Regions from separate parts of the Bacillus sp. JJ1562 genome, predicted to be linked through region 3. Evidence: riboswitches for the same ligand, from Rfam matches in the RefSeq annotation. Region 3 holds a riboswitch; each other region holds the start of a gene.

Region 1 (7,908 bases), on a different contig from region 3:
ATTACAACCGCGTCACCTTCACCATTTTCAAATGAAGTAGCAAGAAGCTTTGCTTCAATCAATGTTGAGAAATCTAGATTTTTTGGATTTTCGACGATGTCTTCAACTCTTGCTTGGTTACCAACACCCTCTTTAAGTTTGATGACACCTTCTTTTTCAAATATTGGCAAGATACGACCGTGGTCACTAAATGAGTTGCTCATAATAATTTTCGCCCCATCAGGAAGCTCATTTAAACTTTTGTATTTCTTAGAATAAATCCCAATCGGTTCTTTGTGAATTTCACCAACACTTACAAAATCAAAATCCGGATTATCCTTTAATTGTAAATCTAAGTAGCCTGGTGTTTGGAAGTAGTTTGCATCAATATCTTTTCCATGGAGTGCTACGTTCGGTAAAATGTAGTCCGTAAACACTTCAATTTTAAGGTCAATTCCCTTTTCCTTTAATAAAGGCTTTGCTTGTTCAAGCACTTCGGCATGTGGAACTGCTGATGCACCCACGATTAATTCTTTATTTCCTTCAGCTTCTTTAGTGTCGCCACCCTCTGCTTTATCATCACTTGACCCACAAGCAGCTAAAGCAAGGGTTAGTAGTCCAATTAATAGTACATAAAGTAATTTTTTCATTTGTGTTCCTCCTGTTATCTTTTATCTGTACGTTTTGTAAAGTAATCACCCACAAATTGAATAATGAATACCAAAATTAGTATTGCGACAGTTGCAATAAATGTAATGACTGGTTTGCCGCCTTGGAATCCATATAGGTACGCAAAATGCCCTAATCCACCTGCACCGATTACACCGGCCATAGCAGTGAAGCCTACTAATGAAATCGCAGTTACTGTAATCCCTGATATTAAGGCTGGTAGGGATTCTGGAATTAAGACTTTAAAAATGATGGTCGAGTTAGTTGCTCCCATAGAATGAGAAGCCTCAATTACCCCTTTATCTATCTCACGTAACGCAATCTCAACCATTCTTGCGTAAAACGGTGCCGACCCTATAATTAAAGATGGTAATGCGGCATTTGGTCCTAGCATTGAACCCACTACAATTTTCGTGAAAGGTATTAATAATACAATAAGGATAATAAATGGTATGGATCGAAAAATATTAACAAGTGCAGATACAATTCGATTTACTACAGAGTTTTCCCACGCATTCCCTTTATCCGTTAAAAAGAGAACCAATCCTAAAAATAGACCTATTATAAAGGTTGCGAGCACCGAAATCCCAGTCATATATAAGGTCTCTTGGGTTGCTTCCCAGAGATTTCCCCAATTCAATGCTTGATAATCATTAACCAGTTTTTCCCATTTAAGAAGTTCCTGGAATTGTTCAAGCATTTTCAATCACCTCAGCTTCTACTCGTTGTTCCCGAATAAATTCAATGGCTGAAGTGACCTCATTCAAATCACCAGCAAGATGAATAAATAATGTTCCATAAGATCCATTTTGGGTTTGTGAAATCTTTCCTTGTAAAATATTTACTTCAACCTTATAGTCTCGGATTAAAGAAGTGATTAATGGTTTTTCTGCATCTTCCCCAACAAAAGTGAGCTGAACCACTCTTCCATTTGGATAACGTTCAAGCAAATGTTCAATCATTTCTTTTGTTTCCTCAGGCTCTGTCACTTGCTGCACGAAACGTTTTGTTATTTGAGCTTGAGGCTTTTTAAATACATCTAGAACTCGCCCTTGCTCGACAATCACTCCATTTTCCATCACGGCAACACGGTGACAGATTTTGCGTATAACATGCATTTCATGGGTGATTAACACAATTGTTAATCCTAAACGTTCATTAATATCGACAAGTAAGTCTAAAATCGAGTCAGTAGTTTGTGGATCTAGCGCAGATGTTGCTTCATCACAGAGCAAAACTTTCGGGTTGTTCGCAAGTGCTCGTGCTATTCCTACCCTTTGCTTTTGACCACCACTAAGCTGTGAGGGATATGCATCTTCTCTTCCTTCTAAACCAACTAGCTTAATAAGCTCTGTAACTCGTTCTTCCCGTTTGGCTTTTGGGACTTTTGCGATTTCTAGTGGAAATGAAATATTCTCTCTCACTGTTCGCGACCATAAAAGGTTAAAGTGCTGAAAGATCATGCTTATTTCTTTACGTGCCTCACGTAATGCTTTTCCTTTAATGGAAGTGATATCATGACCGGCAACTGAAACTGTTCCTTCAGTCGGTGCTTCAAGTCCATTCAACAAACGAATGAGTGAGCTTTTACCAGCGCCACTGTACCCGATGATCCCAAAGATTTCACCTTCATTAATCTCCAAGTCAATATCATCAACGGCTGTCACAGAATTTGTTTTGGTTTTATATATCTTCTTAACATTTTTTAGTGTTATCACGTAGTTTCACCTTCTATCCAAAGAAATCCAAAAGATAACTATGTTTAGTTTATGCGATGAAAAAAGTAATTACTAATTGAAAAAGCCTTTCTGCAATAAAAGAGCAGAAAGGCATAATCTAGCGGGTCCTTTCTCTCATCTTCCAAAGCCTTTGCTTTGTGTGAATTGGCACCTTTTCAACTGATGTTGACGGTTGCTGGGTTTCATCGGGCACATCCCTCCACCACTCTAAATAAGAGTAATCAACTTTATTTACTTTTTTATCGTACTAAACAACTTGAAAGTTATCTTATCACCTCTAAGGCATAAGTGTCAATGAAAATATGTGACTAATGTACCAAAGTTAAACTGTTGGCAAAGGTAAAACTGAACTTGTTCCATTTGCTGTTTTAATGGCTTGCTCTAGATCCTCTAAAATATCTTCAATATTTTCAATTCCAACAGATAAGCGAACTAAGTCTTCAGAAACACCAGACAACTTTAGATCTTCCGGACTTAATTGCTGATGTGTTGTGCTTGCTGGGTGAATGATTAAACTCTTTGCGTCACCAACGTTTGCAACATGTGACCAAAGCTCAACATTATTGATTAGCTTCTCACCAGCTTCTCTTCCGCCTTTTATACCGAAAATAATAACTGAGCCTGCACCTTTTGGTAGGTATTTATCAGCTAATTGCTTGTTAGGGTGATCGTCTTCACCAGGATACAATACCCAGTCAACCCCAGGATGGTTTTTAAGATAAGAAACCACTTTTTTCGTATTTGCAATATGCTCCTTCATTCGAACGTGTAATGTTTCAAGACCTAGGTTAAATTGGAATGAATTATAAGGACTTAGAGCTGGACCTAAATCACGAAGAAGTTGAACTCTTGCTTTGATAATATATGCAACTGGCCCTAACGCTTCAGCAAAGACCAAATCATGGTAGCTTGGATCTGGTGTTGTAAATCCAGGAAATTTTGGTGAATTCCAATCAAATTTACCACCATCGACGATAATTCCACCCATTGTTGTTCCATTACCTAGTAACCATTTTGTAGCAGAATGAACAACAATATCTGCCCCATGTTCAATTGGTCTACACAAGTATGGTGTTGCAAATGTATTGTCAATAATTAGCGGAATTCCTGCTTCATGGGCAATGTTTGCAACAGCTTCAATATCAAGGATATCTAAGCTTGGGTTTCCGATCGTTTCAGCAAAGATCGCCTTTGTATTTGGCGTAATGGCTTGTCGGAAGTTTTCAGGATTTGTTGGTTCTACTAAATGTGTCTTAATTCCATATTTAGGAAGCGTGTTAGCGAATAAGTTATAAGTTCCACCATACAGGGTAGAAGCAGATACAATCTCATCTCCTGCACCAGCAATATTCAGAATCGCTGTTGTAATTGCAGCCATTCCACTTGAGACTGCTAATGCACCAACTCCACCCTCTAATTGTGCAACTCTTTCTTCAAAAACAGTTGTTGTTGGGTTGTGGATACGAGTATAAATATAACCATTTTCCTTTAGACCAAATAGATTTGCTGCATGTTCGGTTGAATTAAATTTATATGCATTTGATTGATAGATTGGAACTGCTCTTGCTCCAGTTACTGGATCAGCTTCAAGACCCCCATGTATCGCGATTGTTTCGGGTCTATAATTTTTTTGTTTTTCACTCATTTGAATCTCTCCCTCTGTTTTTATGTTTATAAAAATATAAAAACCTCTTCGATAAGAAGAGGTGTATGTACGGTTTCTCTTCTTATCTTTCAGACAAACTAAGTCTGATGGATTTAGCACCGTGTAAATTAACCGGTTGCCGGGCTTCATAGGGCCATTCCCTCCGCCACTCTTGATAAGATTATCGATATGAAATTTTAATACTTTAAAAGGTTAATATTATGCTAACTCTTTTTTTATTATAAGTCAATATGAATTTTTAGAAAAAATGAGCAATTTAAAATTCCGCGTTTATTTAATATTTCTAAGCCAGTATGGAACACGTTCTACAAATATTGTTAATTTGCTCCTTTTTTTCAGGAAATACGATATTTTCCCCCGCATTAACGGGCAGTAAAACCCCCACCTCAAACTTTAGTGAAAACGAAGAAATTTAGGCGGAGGATAACTGCCATAAAGCCCGATTGGTTCAACTAACAATCAGTAGGGGATGATGAAAACCCCTACTGATTGAAGTTTCACTTTATGATATTTTCGCTAGTGGTTTTCCCTCATTTTTAAAGGAATTTCTACTAAAAACAAGTAGGAAATAAAGTGATCCAATTAAATACAAGACAGCCGTAATTGTAAACACATATGCATAACCCCAATAAGCCCCATGCAACATCACAATTGAGGTCGATACGGGTCCCATTAATGCCCATCCTAATGAAAACACCATCTGATTGACTGAATTGGCAAGCCCCTTCATCGAATCGTTCACGCGTCCCATAATAAGAGATGCTTGGATCGGATTACCCGCATTCATTAATGCTTGTCTAAATAAAAATGCGATAGCCGCTATGTAAAGATTTTCAGTATACCCTGTGAGTAAAAGGAATGGAAGCGATGATAATTGCAAATAAACCACTGCGCGAACCTCTCCCACCTTACTAACAATGAAGGGACCTATAATCATTGCAATTGCTGTTGCTGCTTGACCCAATGATAGAATTAAACCGATAATTGTATTACTAGCTAGAAAGCGATCTGCAAAATACAAATTCAAATATGGAATGACTAATCCTGAACCGAATCCAATGATCATCTGTGCAATGGCAAACATAGCAATTAGTTTAATTTGCGATTTATTTACCTTTAATTTTTGACCAAAAGATTCTACTTTTTCAATTTGCGGTTGTTGTCTACGTTGTTCATTCATCTTAATGATTGGTAGAATTCCTGCAATATAGATGATCGTTGCAATTAAAAGAGTGATTCTTACACTCCATAGTCCACTCATATGAAATATAAATTGGAATGAGTCAGATAATGCCCCACCTGCAATGTTTCCAACGACCTGCGCAAACATCATGATTGCTGAATGAAAGCTAAAGAGATGAACTCTTTGCTTAGCGGTTGAATTTTCCGCTAGCCATGGGATACCAGAAACCTGAATAAAGGCCGTTGACAAACCAGTTAAAAATGCTGTCGCTACGAGTAGCTGTTCAACATCTAGGATACTTCTTGCAAAGAATGCGATTGTTGAAACAGCCATACCCAGCAACATCACTTTTTTTCTACCAAATTTATCACTCATAAGACCAGCGGGTACAAGAATAATCGCCGATGCCAAAGCAGTCATGGCAATGATTGTTCCATTTGTTTGCTCAGAGTATCCCAATTCACGTACATAAAAGTTATACATGATGGTGAACATACCCATGCCTAACTGTGTAAAAATAGTCGTTAAGATAAATAGTTTAATATTTTGATTGTATGATTTGTATTGTGTTTTCCATCCAGTCACTATGCTGCTCATATGTTACCCCTATGTTCTGAATACTTCGACTCCCTAAATATAATACAACTTTTCACAAAAATTGCAATATAATCAAATGCGCTATAGCGTATTTGTGCCCAGATTTTTTTCGAGCTCGCCTCGAAAAGATACCTTTGAGAATCTGTGGCACCCGCCGGAGGCTTTTTAATTTTAGAAGGAGGAAGTCCTTCTGAAATTAAAAAACAACGCTGAGTACGCGTTGTTTAGTCTTTTGAGATTATTTCAAGCAAATAGGGCACCGAGTGGAAAGCATAGTATTTTTTTGTCACTTCCCCGTCTTTCAAATGCATTAAGCAAGGGACACTCTCAATTTGCCATTCCATTGCTTTTTGAGTTAAATAATTGAGATCACTTTTCCCAATCGTTACGTTTGGAAGTAACTCATCTACCACCGTGATCATTTTTGATGCCACTTGGCAGGTTCCACACATCGGTGTATATAAATAAAGCCAAAACTCATCCGAATTAGCGAGCTGGGTGTCAATTTCGAGTTCTTTCCATTCCTTCATGTCCACTACAACCTTTGTTTTCTTAATTGTTTCTTATTGTATCATGATTATAGAAAAAACATATGTTTAACGTTTTACAATAAAAATTCCGCATGAACATCAATATTTGCTGAAAGAAGTACTGTTGCAATATGCTGCTCAGGGGCTGTTGCAACCTCGCGATATGTTTTATCGATAAACAAATGCCGTGCTTCAGGAAATTCGCGTTTAAACTGTTTTCTTAGCTTATCACCTGCTCTGTCAGCATCCACTAAAATATAAACATCTTTATTAAATAAATGGTCAATTAATTCATCTAGCTTCGAAATACTAATCGTTCCATTTGTACATATGATTTCAACAGGTTCATTCACAACCGTTTCTACCTTCTTTTTGTCCGTTCTCCCCTCAACAATGATTACTTTTTCTATATCGTCAAAAGCCACCATTTCATCACCTTACTTCAAGTGTACATTTTTCTGCTATATCATTCTATTCGATGTGTACAACTGCTTTTCCTTCATTTTATAAAGAAGATTGTGGTTTGGTGAATAATTTACGCAGCTGGGTCAAAAAAAGGCAGTGGAAAAAAATCACCACTGCCACGCCATTTATCCTATATTTTATGGTGTCCTAAACACACAAATCTAAACAAAAAAAGAACCATTAATAGGCGGTTGCCCTACCATGGTTCATCAGTAAATCAAATACGCCTTGGCGTATTTGCGCCCGATTTTTTTCGAGCTGCCTCGAAAAATTACCTTTGAAAAATGCATGTCTACGCCGGAGGCTCAAACTATATTCAGTTGGGTTTTATTCCAACTAAATATAGTTAGTCTTCTTTAATCATTTCTTCGTATTGCTCGGCTGTCATTAGATTCTCTACATCTCCAGCATTTGTAGGCTCAACAACAATCATCCACGCTTTTTCATATGGAGATTCGTTTACGAATTCTGGGCTGTCATCAAGGTCTTCGTTAATCTCAACAACTTTACCACTAATTGGAGCATAAAGCTCAGATACAGTTTTAACAGACTCAACACTTCCGAATGGCTCGTCTGCCTGGATTTCGTCGCCAACCTCAGGAAGTTCAACGAATACGATATCACCTAATTCAGATTGTGCGAAATCTGAAATTCCGATACGTACTTTATCTCCTTCTACTTTCACCCATTCATGTTCTTCAGAATAACGTAATTCTTTAGGTATGCTCATTTTGTAACCTCCATTAATTCGATTTTATGAATTTTTTGTGGCCACTTTGATGTGTGAACTCAACAAAGTGCTATATGTAAAAGTCCTTAAAAAGGTCTTCCATCCCATTGTTATTTTGCCCAAGCCTCTTCAAACTTCGCCTCATTAAATCCAACAGTTACCTTGGCGCCATCCGTAGTGAGTGGGCGCTTAATTAGCATTCCATCAGATGCAAGTAGTTCTAGCAATTCATCCTCAGACGCAGTACTCACCTTATCCTTCAATCCAAGTTCGCGGTATTTTTGACCGCTTGTATTGAAGAATTTTTTTAATTCCAATCCACTATTTTGGTACATTTCTTTTAATTGTTC
Region 2 (7,908 bases), on a different contig from region 3:
ATAAAGAATCACTTCATCACCTTGTTTATGCTATTTCTGATGAGCTTGTAAACCGATTGGTTGGATATGCGGATACTCTTCTCTCAGTTCATGCAGGTGAGAATACGTATAATGCAGAATACAAAAACTGAAGGGGTTATTATGGAAGATAAAATGATACAAGCAATAAAACAACATGCAATTCCAATTACCAATTCTAAAGATAACCTTGATTCACTTGTTACTTCTATTAAAAATCAGAAATATGTTTTGTTGGGGGAAGCCTCACACGGAACGTCTGAGTTCTATAAAATACGTGCTGACATCACCAAAAGATTAATCGTTGAAAAAGAGTTCACCTTTATAGCTGTAGAAGGTGATTGGCCAGCATGTCAAGAGGTGAATCGCTATATAAAAGGGTATTCAACTCAATATAATAATGCTCGTGATGTCCTAATGTCTTTTAAACAGTGGCCAACCTGGATGTGGGCAAATGAAGAAATAATTGAATTAATCGAATGGTTAAAAGAATTTAATGAAGGAAAACCGTTTGATAGAAAAGTTGGTTTTTATGGAATTGATATCTATAATCTATGGGAATCGATGGATGAAATACTTAAGTATTTAGAAAAAAGAAACTCACCAGATTTTGAGGTCGCGAGAAAGGCTTTCGCCTGTTTTGAACCATTTAATCGTGATGCGGAAAAGTATGCTTTGTCCTCATCTTTTTATTCTGAGGGATGTCATGAAGAAGTAACAAAACTTCTAATGGAAGTGAGTTTAAACAAACATACCTATCATGATTCAGAGGAAAGCAGTTTAAACGTCGAGGTAAACGCGCTTATTACCGCTAACGCTGAAAACTATTATACAACCATGATTACAAACGATAATGAATCATGGAATATTAGAGATCGTCACATGGTAGAAGTCATAAATAAAATTGATTCGTTTAATAACAGTCATTCCAAAGGGATTATATGGGAACACAATACACATGTTGGGGATGCAAGAGCGACGGACATGGAAAAAGAAGGAATTGTCAATGTAGGACAACTCATAAGGGAACAAGTAGGTTCGGAAACCGTGTTTATTGTTGGTTTCGGTACACATCATGGGACGGTTATTGCAGCTACCAAGTGGGGTGTAGACTTTGAAAAAATGAATACCCCTCCCGCGGTTTCCGGAAGTTGGGAAGATTTTCTCTATAAAGCAGGTGCTTACGATAAACTCCTAGTATTTACGGATAAAAATAGAAAATTATTTACTAGGCCTATTGGCCATCGCGCAATTGGCGTTGTCTATCATCCACAATATGAGCATTACGGTAACTATGTTCCATCAGTGATAGCAGACCGATATGATGCGTTTGTTTTTGTAAATAACACAAATGCTTTAACTCCACTTGAAGTATCTGGCGTGTTAATTTAACTTTATTCAGCAGGAGTCCCATACTTTTAATAAAACCGTTCATGACATTGGAATGAATAGTTATGACAAGGTAGTAGTTCCCCCTTAGTGCATAACATCCTATAAAAAGAAGACGCCATCCAAAATACATCGGATAGCGTCTTTTTATTTCGAATAGCCCTATTAAGGGTTTGTCGACCAAAGTCCAGCATGTTTTAATACAACACGCGGATGAAGTTTTAGCTGTGCAACCATTAATTCTGCTAAATCTTCTGCTTGCATCACTTTTTCTGGGTTGCCGTCGGTTAGGTTTAACTCAACCGCCATATCTGTTGCAACCGTACTTGGTGTTAACGTTGTTACGCGAATATTTTTCTTGCGCACTTCAAGCATTAATGATTCACTTAGTCCGATAACTGCAGCCTTTGAAGCAGAGTATGCACTCGTAATGGGTGCACCTTTTTGACCGGCTGTTGATGAAATGTTAATGATGTCGCCTGTGTTGCGCTCTATCATTTCCGGTAATACCGCACGTGTTGTGTAATACACACCTTTTACATTAACATCGATAATATTTGTCCATTCTTCAGGCGTTAAGTCCATGAAGTTACCGAATTTTGAAATGCCGGCATTGTTTACTAATATATCGATTGCTCCAAGTTCACCACGAATGGATTGAACCGCTGAGGTAATAGAGTCTAAATCCGCTACATTTGCTGCAGCTATTACTGTCCTCACATCATACTCTTTAAGTTCTTCTGCTACTTTTTGTAAATTTTCAGGTGTACGCCCAATAAGACCTACATGAATACCTTCTTGCGCGAAGGCAATTGCTGTTGCTCGTCCTATTCCACGGCCAGCTCCTGTAATTACTGCGACTTTTCCTGCGATTTTTTGCATGTTTTTACCTCCATTGGATGAGATAGTTATAGTTTAGACGAAATAACGTGTATTAAACTACACCTTTTTAAAGGAGGACTATTGCACAGCTGAAATAAAAAATGCTGCAACGCTTTTAGAGGAACGCACGCTAGTTAAGCAGATTCCTTTAATATCTTGAATCTATATATTAAAATTACTATCAAAATACAAAGAAAGTGTGATTCATATTTGGTTCTATGCTGTTGCTATAGTTGCGATATTCATTGATCAAGTTTCAAAATATTTGGTTCGTGCCCATTTAGAAGTCGGAGAGACTCTCGAAGTTTGGAATGGGGTTCTCCATTTCACACACTATCAAAATAGCGGAGCGGCTTTTGGAATGTTTGAAGGATATGGTCGTCTATTTGTTCCTGTTGCCATCATTGTTGTAGGTATTTTCCTTTATATGCGTAAGAAGGGTCATTTAAATGGGTTCATTATGGAAATAGGAGCCGGACTTTATGTTGGTGGAGCGATTGGAAATGCTATAGATCGGATATTTTTCAATCAAGTTACAGACTTTATCGACTTTCAATACAATGGAGGTATTCTTAATCTCGCAGACTATGCACTCAATTTCGGCATAATCCTGATTTTAGTAGATGCCATAATTGTGGAACCTATAAAAAAGAGAAGGGCTGTAGCTTCAGGATCATGAGGCTTCCATGTGTTTTCACCAGAAAAGGTGGATTAACTTTTTAATTTCACAAATAATCAACCAAAATCCTAAAAGCCAATGACACCATTTATCATTCAAATGGTGTCATTTTTATTTCATTTTAACAATCGACATCGGGACAGGTCCTTTTCGACAAGGTAATAGCAAATATTAATCTTTTATTCATCTAATACTGCCTTTGCTAGTGTATAAACAATTGCATCATCTGTTGGAGGGTTATGGAGCCCTGCACGAACATCACGGAAATAGCGTTGGAGAGGGTTTTGTGCGGAGAGGCTTCTAGCCCCAACAATTCTCATTGCCAAATCTACTATCTTGTTTGCACTGTTTGTTGCTATATGTTTTACCGCTGCTAGCTCTGATCCCATACTACCACGCTGTTCAGGATGTTCTACCCATTTTCTGGCGACGGAATAGAGTACTTCACGTGCATTAAATAATTCTAGTTCCATCTCTCCAATTTTTCTTCTTACTTCTGGTACGTCTTTAATCGGACCTGGTAATGTGGTAGGGCTGTATTCAGAAGCGAATTTTATCGCATAATCTCTAGCAGATGTAGCTATTCCTATGTATACAGCTGGGACTTGTAGATACCAAGCTTTAGGGAATGGTTTTTGGATATCCTCTTCTACCAATAAAGCATCCTCAGCAACAAGCACCTGGTCTAAAATAAGGTCATCACTTTTTGTTCCCCTCATGGAAACACTATCCCAAGTTTCTTTTATATGAACTCCGTCTAATTTATGGTCAACCAAAATAAACCCTTTTCTTCCAGTTAGATTAATATCCACTGTAACAATTGAATAATCGAGTGCAACGGCCATTGAAGTGAAGGCCTTAGCTCCATTTATCCGCCATCCATTCTTTTCTTTAATCGCGGTAGAGGTAGGAACGCCACCTCTAGAAGGGCTCCCTGTAGCGCGTTCTGTTTGAGCAAGGTTAATAAGTGCATTCTCTTTTACGATTAAATCACATACCTTGGCAAAGCTTTCTTCCTTCCAATTTCTACTTTCAGCTACCTCGAGGATAAGGCCGAGCTGCCAGCCGAGTGATAGGGCAGTTGGTCCATCCCCTGTGGCTATCTGTTCCTGAATCTTGAGAAAATCATATAGGTTAATACCAAGGCCACCATACTCGATTGGGACAGTAAGTGCTAAGAATCCAAGTTGCTTTATATCCTCAAAATTTTCATAAGGGAATTCTCCGTTTGCATCAATATTGGCAGACCTTTCCCTAAAAATCTCAGCTAAATCTTTGGCTTGTTTTAATAAGTTTTGTTGTATCGTGCTGTTGGTTAATTGATCATATGCAATTGTCATACTCATTCCTCCAATCATTTTTTCTCATAAAAAAAGCCCACTTTCGAGGCGACGAAAGAGGACTTCGGTTGTTCTATCCTTTCTCATCTGTCAGACATTTATGTCTGCTGGAATTAGCACCTTGCTTAATAATATAAGTGGTTGCTGCAGGATCGTAGGACCAGTTTCCTCCCCTGACTCTTGATAAGTTTCTTAAACTATTTAAATTAGTTTACACTTTATATGATGATTCTGTTATTGTCAATATTAAAAAAGTACTATCAAATAGGAATTATTAAAGTGTTCAAAAAACATGTTGACAATATTTTCATCCTCATGTATATTTTGGATTAAATTTAATAATCTATTTTCTTTATCTAGAGAGGTGGAGGGACTGGCCCTTTGATACCTCGGCAACAGGCTTTAAAAAGTACTGTGCCAATTCCAGCAAGCGATAAGCTTGAAAGATAAGGAAGGATTTGTGCTTATTTGTGTAAAAGCCTCTTCTTTTCTTAGGAGAGGCTTTTTTATTTTTTAAAAAAATTTAACAATAGGAGGATTGAAAGTGAGTAAACAAAAACAAATTATTCTAAATGCGTTTGAAATGAATAGTTCCATGCATAATTCACACGGGTTTTGGAAGCATCCAGAAAATAAAAGACATCGTAGATATAAGGATTTAGACTATTGGGTTGATTTAGCGAAGCTTTTAGAGAGAGGGAAGTTTGATGCGGTGTTTTTCGCTGATGTCCTTGGCATTTATGATGTGTATCAAAAGAGTAAAGCACCCTCAATCCGAGATGGGCTGCAGGTGCCATTAAATGATCCTGCCTTGCTTATTTCTGCAATGGCTCATGTAACGAAAAATCTGTCTTTTGCGGTTACGGTAAGTACTACATATGAACCGCCATTTGCTAATGCTAGGCGTTTTTCTACTTTAGATCATTTGACAAAGGGAAGAATCGCGTGGAATGTGGTCACTTCTTATCTGCCAAATGCTGCAAAAAACTTTGGTCTGCAAGATATGATTAAGCACGATGAGCGATATGATATTGCAGATGAATTTCTTGATGTTTCGTATAAATTATGGGAGCGAAGCTGGGAAGATGATGCGGTCGTTGAAGATGTTGAAAATAATACGCTCGTTGATCCAGACAAGGTACATGAAATTAATCATGAAGGCCGTTATTTTAAAGTTGAAGGGCCGCATTTAAGTGAGCCATCTTTACAACGAACTCCTGTTATTTATCAAGCAGGTACATCCGAAAAAGGTCGGGAATTTGCTGCAAAGCATGCCGAGTGTATATTTGTTGGCGGTCCGACGCCTCAAAGAATTCGATATTATGCAGATGATATTAGAAAAAGAGCAGAAAAACATGGTCGGAATCCAGAAAATATTAAGATCTTTTCATTTCTCAGTGTAATTGTTGCTGAAACAACTGAAAAAGCGGAACGGAAATTTGAGGAATATAACAAGCTGTGGAGCTCAGATGCTGCAAAAGCACAGTATGGGGCAAGTGGATATGACATTGCCGAGTACGAAGATTTGGATCCAAATGAGCCATTTGAATATAAAAAGAAGACGGAAGGAGGGCATTATAAAGCTGCGACTCTTACCAAAGATGCACCCAAAAAATTAACGGTAGGTGAAGTGTTGAATCGTTTTGAGTCATTGGACCGAAACAGTATTATTTTTGGAAGTCCTACAGAGGTTGCGGATGCGATTCAATTCCAATTTGAAGAATCCGGGGTTGATGGCTTTAATTTAAATCATTTAGTCACGCCTGGCGACTTGGAAGACTTCGTTGATTTAGTAATCCCTGTTTTACAGGAACGTGGGTTTTATAAAACAGAATACAAGAAAGGTACTTTACGAGAAAAGCTGTTCCCAGAGGGTAAAAGTACCTTGCCGGAAGATCACCCTGGAAGTAAATATAGACGTGTGCCTGCTAAACAGTAGAAGATGCCTGAAATAGGAAGTAAGGGAAACAGCCATCATAAGTGTGTTGAAGATTATTTTTTAAATTGTGTTATTACAATGAGTGCAGTATTTTGGGGACTTTATAGCAAAGGCCGTTAATAAAAGGTAAATAAAAAGGAGTGATAGTGAAAAATGAAAAAAATGTTTTTTGTAGTTTTATCGGTATTAGTCGTTAGTGCACTTACTGCTTGTGGGGCTAATAATAGTTCGGCGACTGATGGAGAAAAGAAAGAGTTGGTGTTAGGTGCAACGGTTCCATATAGTGACATGCTTGAAGAGGGTGTAAAACCTTATTTAGAAGAAAAAGGGTATACGGTTACAGTGAAAGAGTTCAATGATTACGTACAACCAAATACAGCACTAAACAATGGGTCATTAGATGCAAACTTGTTTCAGCACAAAGTGTATATGGATGCATTCGCTGAGGAAAATAATATGGAATTATCCAGTGTGATTACGGTTCCAACAGCGCCAATAGGTATCTATTCGAATAAATATGATTCATTGGGTGAAATAGAAAAGGGCAGTACCGTCGCAATAGCTAATGATCCTGCGAATCTAGCCAGAGGACTTACCGTGTTAAAGGAAAACGGAGTTATTGACTTTGATAGTAATGTGGATCCGCTCAGAGCTACCGAGAAAGACATCACAATCAATCCAAAAGAGTTAAAATTTCAGCCAATTGAAGCAGCGCAATTACCACGAACCCTAGAATCAGTCGATCTTGCTGCCATAAATGGTAACTTTGCTATATCAGCGGGATTAGACTTAAACACTGCTCTTGTTAGAGATAAACTGCCTGAAAATATCATCAATCGGGTTGTTGTAAAAACAGAAAATATCGATAAGCAATTTGTGAAGGATATTGTAGAAGCAATAGAATCAGATGCCTTCAAGAAAGTAATTGATGAAAAATTCCAAGGCTTCCATAGACCTGATTGGATGCAGTAAATCGCTAGTATAGGGGATTGATGAGGAATTAAACGAATGTTATGAAAGGGGCATTACTTTCATTTTAACGGACAGAACTGTAGATTGAACGAGCAAAAATCTATGCATCATCAAAAAGATTGATCATTTATTTATAATTTCACAAATAATCTACAAAATCCTATAAATCAATGACACCGTTTATCGGCAATGGTGTCATTTATTTATTTTTTTAATATAAATAAATAAAGAAAATGGCTGAATTTCTTAGCCATTTTGTACTTAATAATCTAATTATGTATTTGTTGTTGAACCTGTTGAATGATCTGTTGCGCTTTTTCTAGTTCACTTTGGGCGAAATGACATGCCTCTGATTCACTACTATTTGAATTAACTTGTTTTAAATGATGATGTGCTTTATGAATAATATCTTGAGCTTCTTGTAATTTGCTTTTAAAGTTCAATGTCGTTCATCCCTTCTATAAGTTGTTCTCTTTTATCATGTGATACTCTTCAGTTTTTCTATTCCGAGAGGTTTTTGCTTTACTGTTTCAGAAGAATTAGAAGTTGGTATTGATCGACTTTTTTCTGTATTTGTGTCCCAAATACTAAACTCAATATTATTTGGCGTTTCTTTATTATTTTTTGACATATTATTTACCTCCAATAGTAGTTTTTTACGGCAGATATATACACTAAAAAGCAAATAC
Region 3 (7,908 bases):
CTCTTCAAAAAAATCCTTTGTAGCTACAGCACCGGTTGGGTTGTTTGGATAATTTAAAAACATGACCTTCGCTTTTTCAAGCTTTTCCGAATCAATCTCAGAGTAGTCAGGTAAAAAGGCATTTTCTTCTTTCAGTGGCATATAAGCCATTTCGGCTCTAGCAAGTTCAACCCCTGACCAATAATCGGGGTAACCAGGATCTGGGACCAATGCAACATCACCTGGATTTAAAAGGCATTGTGGAATTTCAACTAATCCTGCTTTTCCTCCAAAAAGAATAGCAACCTCCTTTTCTGGGTCAAGTTCAACTCCGTATTCACGTTGATAAAAATCTGCTGCTGCTTTTTTCAAAAATGAATGCCCGCGAAACGGAGAATATTTATGAAATTTCGGTTGGTCCGCAGCCTTTTTTAAGGCTTCTACAATATGTTGTGGCGTTGGCTGATCAGGATTTCCCTGACCTAAATTTATGACATCGTGCCCATCGGCAACGACATTGTTCACCTTTGCAACAAGTGAAGCGAAAAACTGTTTCGGTAAATTTTTCAGAATTTCTGATTGTTTGAAATTTTTCACATCTACACCTTCTTCAAAATACTTGAAATACTAGTCTAAAATCATATATTGTTAGAGTTAACTTGTAAAGTATCATTTCATAGGGAGGACCTTAAATGAATCTAAAAATTGCATGTATTCAGTATGATATTCAAATTGGAAAACCGCAAGAAAATTTTGACCTAATATCTAAAGAGATCAAAAAAACAATGACTACGGATAAACCCGATATTATTATCCTACCAGAGCTTTGGACAACGGGATATGACTTAACGAGACTAGATGAAATTGCGGATAATAATGGTGACGAAACGAAAGAATTTATGAAAAATTTAGCAAAACAATACTCTGTTAATATAGTAGCCGGCTCTATTGCCAAAAAGACTGAGCAAGGCGTTACAAACACTATGTTTGTCTTTAATCGAGATGGTGAAATGACTAGTGAATACAGTAAGCTTCATTTATTCCAGCTTATGGATGAGCATTTGTATTTAAAGGCTGGCGATGCAAAAGGTGATTTTACGATTGAAAATGTACCTGCTGCCGGGGTCATCTGCTATGACATTCGCTTCCCCGAATGGATTCGCGCACATACAACAAGTGGCGCAGAAATTTTATTCGTGGTAGCGGAATGGCCGCTCCCACGCCTTGAGCATTGGCGTACTCTCCTCCTAAGTCGTGCGATAGAAAATCAATGCTATGTTGTTGCTTGTAACAGTGTTGGAAGTAACCCAGATAACGTGTTTGGCGGGCATTCGATGATTATCGATCCTTGGGGAACCATTATTGCCGAAGCAGGTACTGATGCAACTACGTTAGTTGGTGAAATTGACCTTAGCAAGGTACAAGAAGTCAGAAAACAAATTCCTATTTTCCAAGATCGTCGTCCTAATTTTTATCATTCATAGAAATTAAAATCAAAAACACCTAGGAGTATTTGCACCCTGATTTTTTAGGCCCACACGAGGTGGGTCACAAAGACGTTGCCACAGGAAGTGGCGTTCTTAGTCTTTGATCCTAAGCGAGATACAGTGAATCTTCAATCGGTGAAATTTATTTTGCCGATTGTTAGTTGAACCAATCGGGCATTTACTGGTAGTTGTCCTCTATGAGGGCTTAGTACCAGTTAATGCGGGGAAAATTTCCTTTGAAAATCGCATGTCTCCGCCGGAGGCTTCACTTTATTTAGTCGGGATTTGAACCCCGCCTGAATAAAGTGAAAAATATATTGACAATTATGTGTATTCGTTGATATCATTCTTTTCAGTATTAACATATAATTAAATATCTTTAATATTGATCTCTTATCAAGAGTAGGCAGAGGGACTTGGCCCGATGATGCCCAGCAACCGACTGTAATTCCATCGTAAGGTGGGGCGCTTTTTATTAGCGCCGGGGAAACCCACAAGGCACGGTGCTAATTCCAACAGGAAGTATTGAACTTCTTGGCAGATAAGAGGTTTGATGCAGCGTCTTCAAGCCTCTTTCGAATGTGAAAGAGGCTTTTCTGTTTTAGAAAAGCCTCCAACGACTATAAAAATGTATTACTGGAGGTATATAAAATGTCAATTTCTTATCAATCAATTTATGAACCTTTAACAGAAAGTACTGCGGTGGCCTTAGCCAATCGACTTCGCTTGTTTGAAGAAGGAACAGTGCTACGATGCAAGGAAATCGGAGATGGAAATCTAAATTTAGTTTTTCATATTACCCCTGAAGATAACGCAAAAGGAATCATCATTAAGCAAGCATTACCTTATGCAAAGGTTGTTGGTGAGAGCTGGCCTCTATCCTTGAAGCGAGCAACCATTGAAGCTAATGCATTATTAACGGCTGCTGACCATGTTCCAGCACTTGTGCCAAAGGTTTATTATACGGATGAGCAATTAGCCGTTACTGTGATGGAAGACCTCTCCCGTTTACAAATTTCAAGAACTGGACTAATTGAGGGTAAAAACTTCCCTCTTTTATCAGAGCACATCGGGACATATTTAGCAAAAACTCTATTTTATTCATCAGACTTTGGACTAGAGCCAACAAAGAAAAAAGTACTTGTACAAAAATTTATTAACCCTGACCTTTGTAAAATTACAGAAGATCTTGTTTTCACAGATCCATTTTTTGATATTGATACAAACAGCTTTGAAGAGGAGCTACGAAATGATGTTGAGCAGATTTGGGCTGACCAACCACTTAAGCTTGAGGTTGCAAAGTTAAAGCAAAAGTTCTTAACTCAAGCAGATGCTCTATTACACGGCGATTTACACACAGGAAGTATTTTCGCAAGCGATGCAGAGACAAAAGTAATAGATCCTGAATTTGCTTATTTTGGACCACTTGGCTTTGACCTTGGTCAATTCATTGCAAATCTATTATTAAATGCGATTTCACGAGATTCTGAAAAACGTGAGCCACTCTATCAACATATTGAAAAAACATGGGATGTGTTTTCGGCAATATTTTCACAAGCTTGGAAAAATGAAGCTGTAGATCTATACCGTGATACTGAAGGCTATTTGGAATATGTTCTTGAGCATGCATTTGAAGATGCGATTGGATTTGCAGGCTGTGAATTAATTCGCAGAACAATCGGGCTAGCACATGTAGCCGATTTGGATGGAATTGAAAACTTTGAGCAAAGAATCTCAGCGAAACAACATGCTCTTCAATTAGGAAAAGAGTTGATTCGTGACCGAAAATCCATTAAAGAGCTTGGAATTCTACGAAACTATGTAGACAGAACAACTAAGGAGTGACACCATGACTTACACAAAAACAGTTCCACAATCTGTTGTTTGGAATGAAACCTCTATCAAACTATTAGATCAAACAAAGCTACCATTGGAAACTGTATTTATCGACCTTTTTACAACCCGGGATGTATGGGATAGCATTGTCTCTTTAAAAGTACGCGGAGCTCCTGCAATTGGAATTACCGCTGCCTTTGGCTTGGCTTTATCAGCAAAGAGCTATGATGAAACGAATCTACAAGAATTTAAGGAAAAATTGCTTGAAGATAAAGAATACTTGGCGAGCTCACGTCCAACTGCTGTCAATTTAATCTGGGCATTAAACCGTTTGGTTACAAGTATTGAAGATTCAACGTCCGTGAATGAAGCAAAGACCACTCTCATCCATGAGGCCATTCGTATTCAAGCTGAAGATGAAGCGGTTTGCCGGCTAATCGGTGAGCATGCCCTTGAACTCTTCAAGGATGGGTTTAAAGTATTAACAATTTGTAATGCCGGTTCCATCGCAACTGCCCGCTTTGGCACTGCACTAGCGCCATTTCATCTAGCAGCACAAAATGGCAAAAATCTTAAAGTCTTTGCTTCCGAGACACGTCCAGTTTTACAAGGGGCTCGGTTAACAACATGGGAACTCCTGCAGTCAGGCGTTGATGTAACTCTTATTACCGACAATATGGCTGCCCACACGATAGTAGAAAAAGAAATCGATGCAATCATCGTAGGGGCTGACCGGATTACAGCAAATGGCGATACAGCTAATAAAATTGGCACCTTTAATTTAGCCATATTAGCAAAAACATTCGGTATTCCGTTTTATGTTGCGGCACCATTGTCCACGTTTGACGTGTCCCTAGAAAGTGGTAAAGAAATTCCGATTGAGGAACGAAATTCGGAGGAAGTTACACATCTAGGTGGGGTTCGCATCGCACCAGAAGGTGTTCAAGTATACAATCCAGCGTTTGATGTCACACCGAATGAACTAATTACAGCCATTATTACGGAAAAAGGAATTTTACAAGGTGATCTTGAGGCAGAAATTAAGAGTTTGTTTGAAGAATAGGTAGTTTATGAGGAAATCCAGTGTGGGGCACACTGGATTTTTTCTGAATTTGCAGGTCTATCGGTTTTATTTTTGCTCTATCGATTTTATTTTGATTCTATCGGTTTTATTTTTGCTCTATCGATTTTATTTTGATTCTATCGATTTAATTTCAGTTCTATCGATTTTAGCAAGAAACCTAGAAGTCTACCCGCTCAAAGTACACCTTCTAATTCCAACAGTTTCTCTTTTAAGTCCGTTCTTGTGCCAGTGTATCCTGTTAGCGATTTGTCCTTTCCGATTACGCGATGGCATGGAACAACTATCGGGATTGGATTTTTCCGATTAGCTTGCCCAACTGCACGAACGGCTTTCGGGTTATCAATCGCATTTGCTACATCTGCATAACAACGGGTTTCCCCGTAAGGAATGTTTAAAAGTTCATTCCAGACCTCCTCTTGAAACGCAGTCCCACTAAACTTAATTGGGAAATTGAAAGTTTTGCGGTCACCATTAAAATATTCTTCTAACTGCCTTTTGATTTCCACGAGAACTGCATCATCCGGTGCATAAGTTACATCGTATTTTTTACTAGCCGCTACCCAGTCGTCTTCAGATAATGAGATATCAACTAGTTCAGTTTCGTTTGCGAGTATATAAATTGTTCCAAAAATATCTGTCTGCATTTCACTATATTTATACATCAAGCAACACTCCCTTCTCTTTCATTTATTTTACAAAACCTTTTCACATTTTGGTATGCCAATATTTTTAAAAAAGAGCCAGCACCCTCCAAGAGCACTAACTCATTTCTTTTAAAGCTTGAATTTACTAATCATTGTATTCAATCTGCTTGCTAAATCTGACAGTAGTTCTGAGTGATCAGAAATCGTTTCCATTGAACTATTCGTTTGCTGGATAGAGGCAGAGGTTTGCTCGATTCCTGCTGCAGATTGTTCGGAAACGGCTGCTATGTTATCAATTGACAAATTCATCTCAACTGTATTGCTCGCGATAGTATCAAGATTTTCGGAAATGCTCTGGATGTGTTCAACCATAATGGTAACCGCATCGTAAATATCCTTAAACGTTTGACCAGTCACTTGAATTTGCTTCGCCCCTTCATCCACCTGGCTATACCCATTAAGTAAACCTTGAACAACAGAATTTGATTCTTTTTGAATGCTGTTAACAATATCAGTTATGTCCTTAACGGAATGAGATACTTGCTCAGCAAGCTTTCGAACTTCATCAGCAACAACTGCGAATCCTCGCCCATGTTCCCCAGCACGAGCAGCTTCAATTGCAGCATTAAGTGCTAAAAGATTGGTTTGATCTGCAATATCGCGGATGACCTTAACAAGAGTGGAGATTTGCTTTGTTTGTTCATCGAGTCCTTTAACCTTTTCCACGGAATATTCCATGATGCTGTTAATTTTATTCATTTGCTCTGTTGAGGCATTCATGAATTCATGACCTTTTTTCGTCATTTCTAATACATTTTGTGATGATCCATTAATTTGGCTTCCATTTTGGTTAGCTGTTTGTATTTTGTCAGTATATTCCTCCATCATTTTTGCTAGTTGGGTTGACGAATATGCTTGTTCCTCTGCACCTGTTGACAGTTCTTGGACAGTCGAAGCAATTTGCTGGCTTGCTGCCTTCACTTCGCTTGATGAAATCATCAATTCAGAACTTTTTGATGCTACATTGTCAGAGACAGTTGATATTTCATGAATTATCGAACGAAGACTATTATTCATGACATTCAATGATTTGCTCAGCAACCCAATTTCATCCTGTCCATTAACTTTAATCTCATCGACCTTTAGGTTTCCATCAGCAATACGATTTGAAACAATAACCAAATTATTAAGCTGTTTACCAATATTACGACCTATAATGACTAGGCTCAAGATGGCGATAATTGTAGAAGCCACAATTGAAACGAGTAAAACGACAATCGTTCCGGATACGTTCGAATTCGCTGCTGAAACAGCACGTTCTGTATTAACCTTCATGATGGCTCTTAATTGATCTAATTGTTGAACAGTATTCTCAATTAATTTATCAGCTTCCTGACTAGCTTCAACAGAGCTTAATTTATTGGATGCTTTGACAGCAGGAAAAACTTTTTCATCAAATAGAGTGGTAAGTTGTTGTTTATTTTCACCCACTTTATTATAAAGCTGCTCAAGTTCGAATGTTGTGATAGCTGGCTTAAGTTGTTTTGATATCTCGTCATATTGTTTACTTAACTCTTGAAAGGCTGACACATGTTTTCCATTGCTATCTTGTATGTATATGCTTATCTCACTACCCAGTTGGTTAAAAACACTGGCCATTTCTGTAAGCAAGATCGTCTGCTCACCGTTATTTTTCATTTCTTTCATTTCGTTACTGATATTAAAGAGTTGTATGAATATGATGAAGGCTGATATACAAAATAGTAGTATCGTAAAGGTAAATGCCACTCCATATTTATAGCCAATCTTTAAGTTGTACCACCATGCAGTTAGTTTTAATGGTGATTTTTTGCGCACCGATTTTTCCCTTAATTTTCTTTTTGACCCCTTCAAATTACTTCCCCCTTGCTGACCACTCTCTCTATTTTTTAGACGTATTGATTATAAAACGTTTTCACTATTCACTATTATAGTGGAAATTGTCGAACTTTGAAATATATTCTGTGAATTAGTCAGGGAAAAACTTCCGGTATTTGGTGCAACTACCCTACTGTGGTAAAATATATAGGTTAATCGAAAGAATAAGGAGCAAGAGAATGAACATTGTTGTTAGTACACTAAATGCAAAGTATATCCATACAAGTCTGTCAATTAGGTATTTAAAGGCATATGCCGCGCCTGAATTTGATGTAAAACTGGCTGAATACACAATTAAAGATCCAGCCATGAACATCGTTACTGATTTGTATCAAAAAAAACCAGATGTAATTGGCTTCAGCTGTTACATTTGGAATATTGAAGAAACCATAAAAGTTATAAAAATGCTCAAAAAAATAAATCCGGAACTAGTCATCATCCTTGGTGGTCCTGAGGTAACCTATGATGTGCACGAATGGCTGGAACGCATACCAGAGGTTGATTACATTGTCATAGGTGAGGGTGAAGAAACCTTTAGGGATCTTCTTACGGCGATTCGTGATGGTGAGAGTACAGATGAAATTAGTGGTGTCGCATTTCGAAAAGAGGAACGATTGAAAATCAATCCACAGCGAAATAAACTTAACCTTAAGGATTTACCATCACCATTTCGTTTCGAAGAGGACCTTTCACATTTGTCAAAACGTGTGACTTATATTGAGACAAGCCGAGGTTGTCCTTTTAATTGCCAATTTTGTCTATCTTCTATTGAGGTAGGGGTTCGCTATTTTGATCGTGAAAAAATAAAAGAGGATATTCGCTTCTTAATGGACAATGGTGCCAAAACGATCAAATTCGTTGACCGCACCTTCAATATTAGCCGAAGCTATGCGATGGAGATGTTTCAATTTTTAATTGATGAACATCGACCAGGCACAGTCTTCCAGTTTGAAATAACTGC

What was found. A riboswitch is a leader RNA that binds a small molecule or an ion and turns the genes downstream of it on or off. The one in region 3 is predicted to bind S-adenosylmethionine.
Region 1: another riboswitch for S-adenosylmethionine. It lies ahead of V7097_RS13035 (O-acetylhomoserine aminocarboxypropyltransferase/cysteine synthase family protein); the one in region 3 lies ahead of mtnK (S-methyl-5-thioribose kinase).
Region 2: another riboswitch for S-adenosylmethionine. It lies ahead of V7097_RS16155 (acyl-CoA dehydrogenase family protein); the one in region 3 lies ahead of mtnK (S-methyl-5-thioribose kinase).

The regions. Positions count from the first base shown of each region.
Region 1 is NZ_JBALOQ010000019.1:57,958-65,865, forward strand. It holds gene V7097_RS13020 (MetQ/NlpA family ABC transporter substrate-binding protein) at 1-629, opposite strand, end outside; gene V7097_RS13025 (methionine ABC transporter permease) at 644-1,348, opposite strand; gene V7097_RS13030 (methionine ABC transporter ATP-binding protein) at 1,341-2,366, opposite strand; SAM riboswitch class I at 2,499-2,605, opposite strand; gene V7097_RS13035 (O-acetylhomoserine aminocarboxypropyltransferase/cysteine synthase family protein) at 2,710-4,032, opposite strand; SAM riboswitch class I at 4,112-4,214, opposite strand; gene V7097_RS13040 (MFS transporter) at 4,556-5,833, opposite strand; gene V7097_RS13045 (thioredoxin family protein) at 6,058-6,363, opposite strand; gene V7097_RS13050 (toprim domain-containing protein) at 6,438-6,788, opposite strand; gene gcvH (glycine cleavage system protein GcvH) at 7,175-7,558, opposite strand; gene V7097_RS13060 (arsenate reductase family protein) at 7,669-7,908, opposite strand, start outside.
Region 2 is NZ_JBALOQ010000024.1:77,983-85,890, reverse strand. It holds gene V7097_RS16175 (hypothetical protein) at 1-131, shown strand, start outside; gene V7097_RS16170 (erythromycin esterase family protein) at 112-1,410, shown strand; gene V7097_RS16165 (3-ketoacyl-ACP reductase) at 1,573-2,289, opposite strand; gene lspA (signal peptidase II) at 2,489-2,968, shown strand; gene V7097_RS16155 (acyl-CoA dehydrogenase family protein) at 3,148-4,308, opposite strand; SAM riboswitch class I at 4,389-4,498, opposite strand; SAM riboswitch class I at 4,658-4,761, shown strand; gene V7097_RS16150 (LLM class flavin-dependent oxidoreductase) at 4,853-6,247, shown strand; gene V7097_RS16145 (MetQ/NlpA family ABC transporter substrate-binding protein) at 6,401-7,219, shown strand; gene V7097_RS16140 (hypothetical protein) at 7,489-7,662, opposite strand; gene V7097_RS16135 (hypothetical protein) at 7,698-7,850, opposite strand; partial or broken gene V7097_RS16130 (cell wall hydrolase) at 7,894-7,908, opposite strand, start outside.
Region 3 is NZ_JBALOQ010000034.1:77,374-85,281, forward strand. It holds gene V7097_RS18955 (pyridoxal phosphate-dependent aminotransferase) at 1-576, opposite strand, end outside; gene V7097_RS18960 (carbon-nitrogen family hydrolase) at 672-1,463, shown strand; SAM riboswitch class I at 1,857-2,014, shown strand; gene mtnK (S-methyl-5-thioribose kinase) at 2,118-3,311, shown strand; gene mtnA (S-methyl-5-thioribose-1-phosphate isomerase) at 3,316-4,365, shown strand; gene V7097_RS18975 (methylated-DNA--[protein]-cysteine S-methyltransferase) at 4,560-5,048, opposite strand; gene V7097_RS26045 (methyl-accepting chemotaxis protein) at 5,160-6,107, opposite strand; partial or broken gene V7097_RS26050 (HAMP domain-containing protein) at 6,114-6,737, opposite strand; gene V7097_RS18985 (B12-binding domain-containing radical SAM protein) at 7,127-7,908, shown strand, end outside.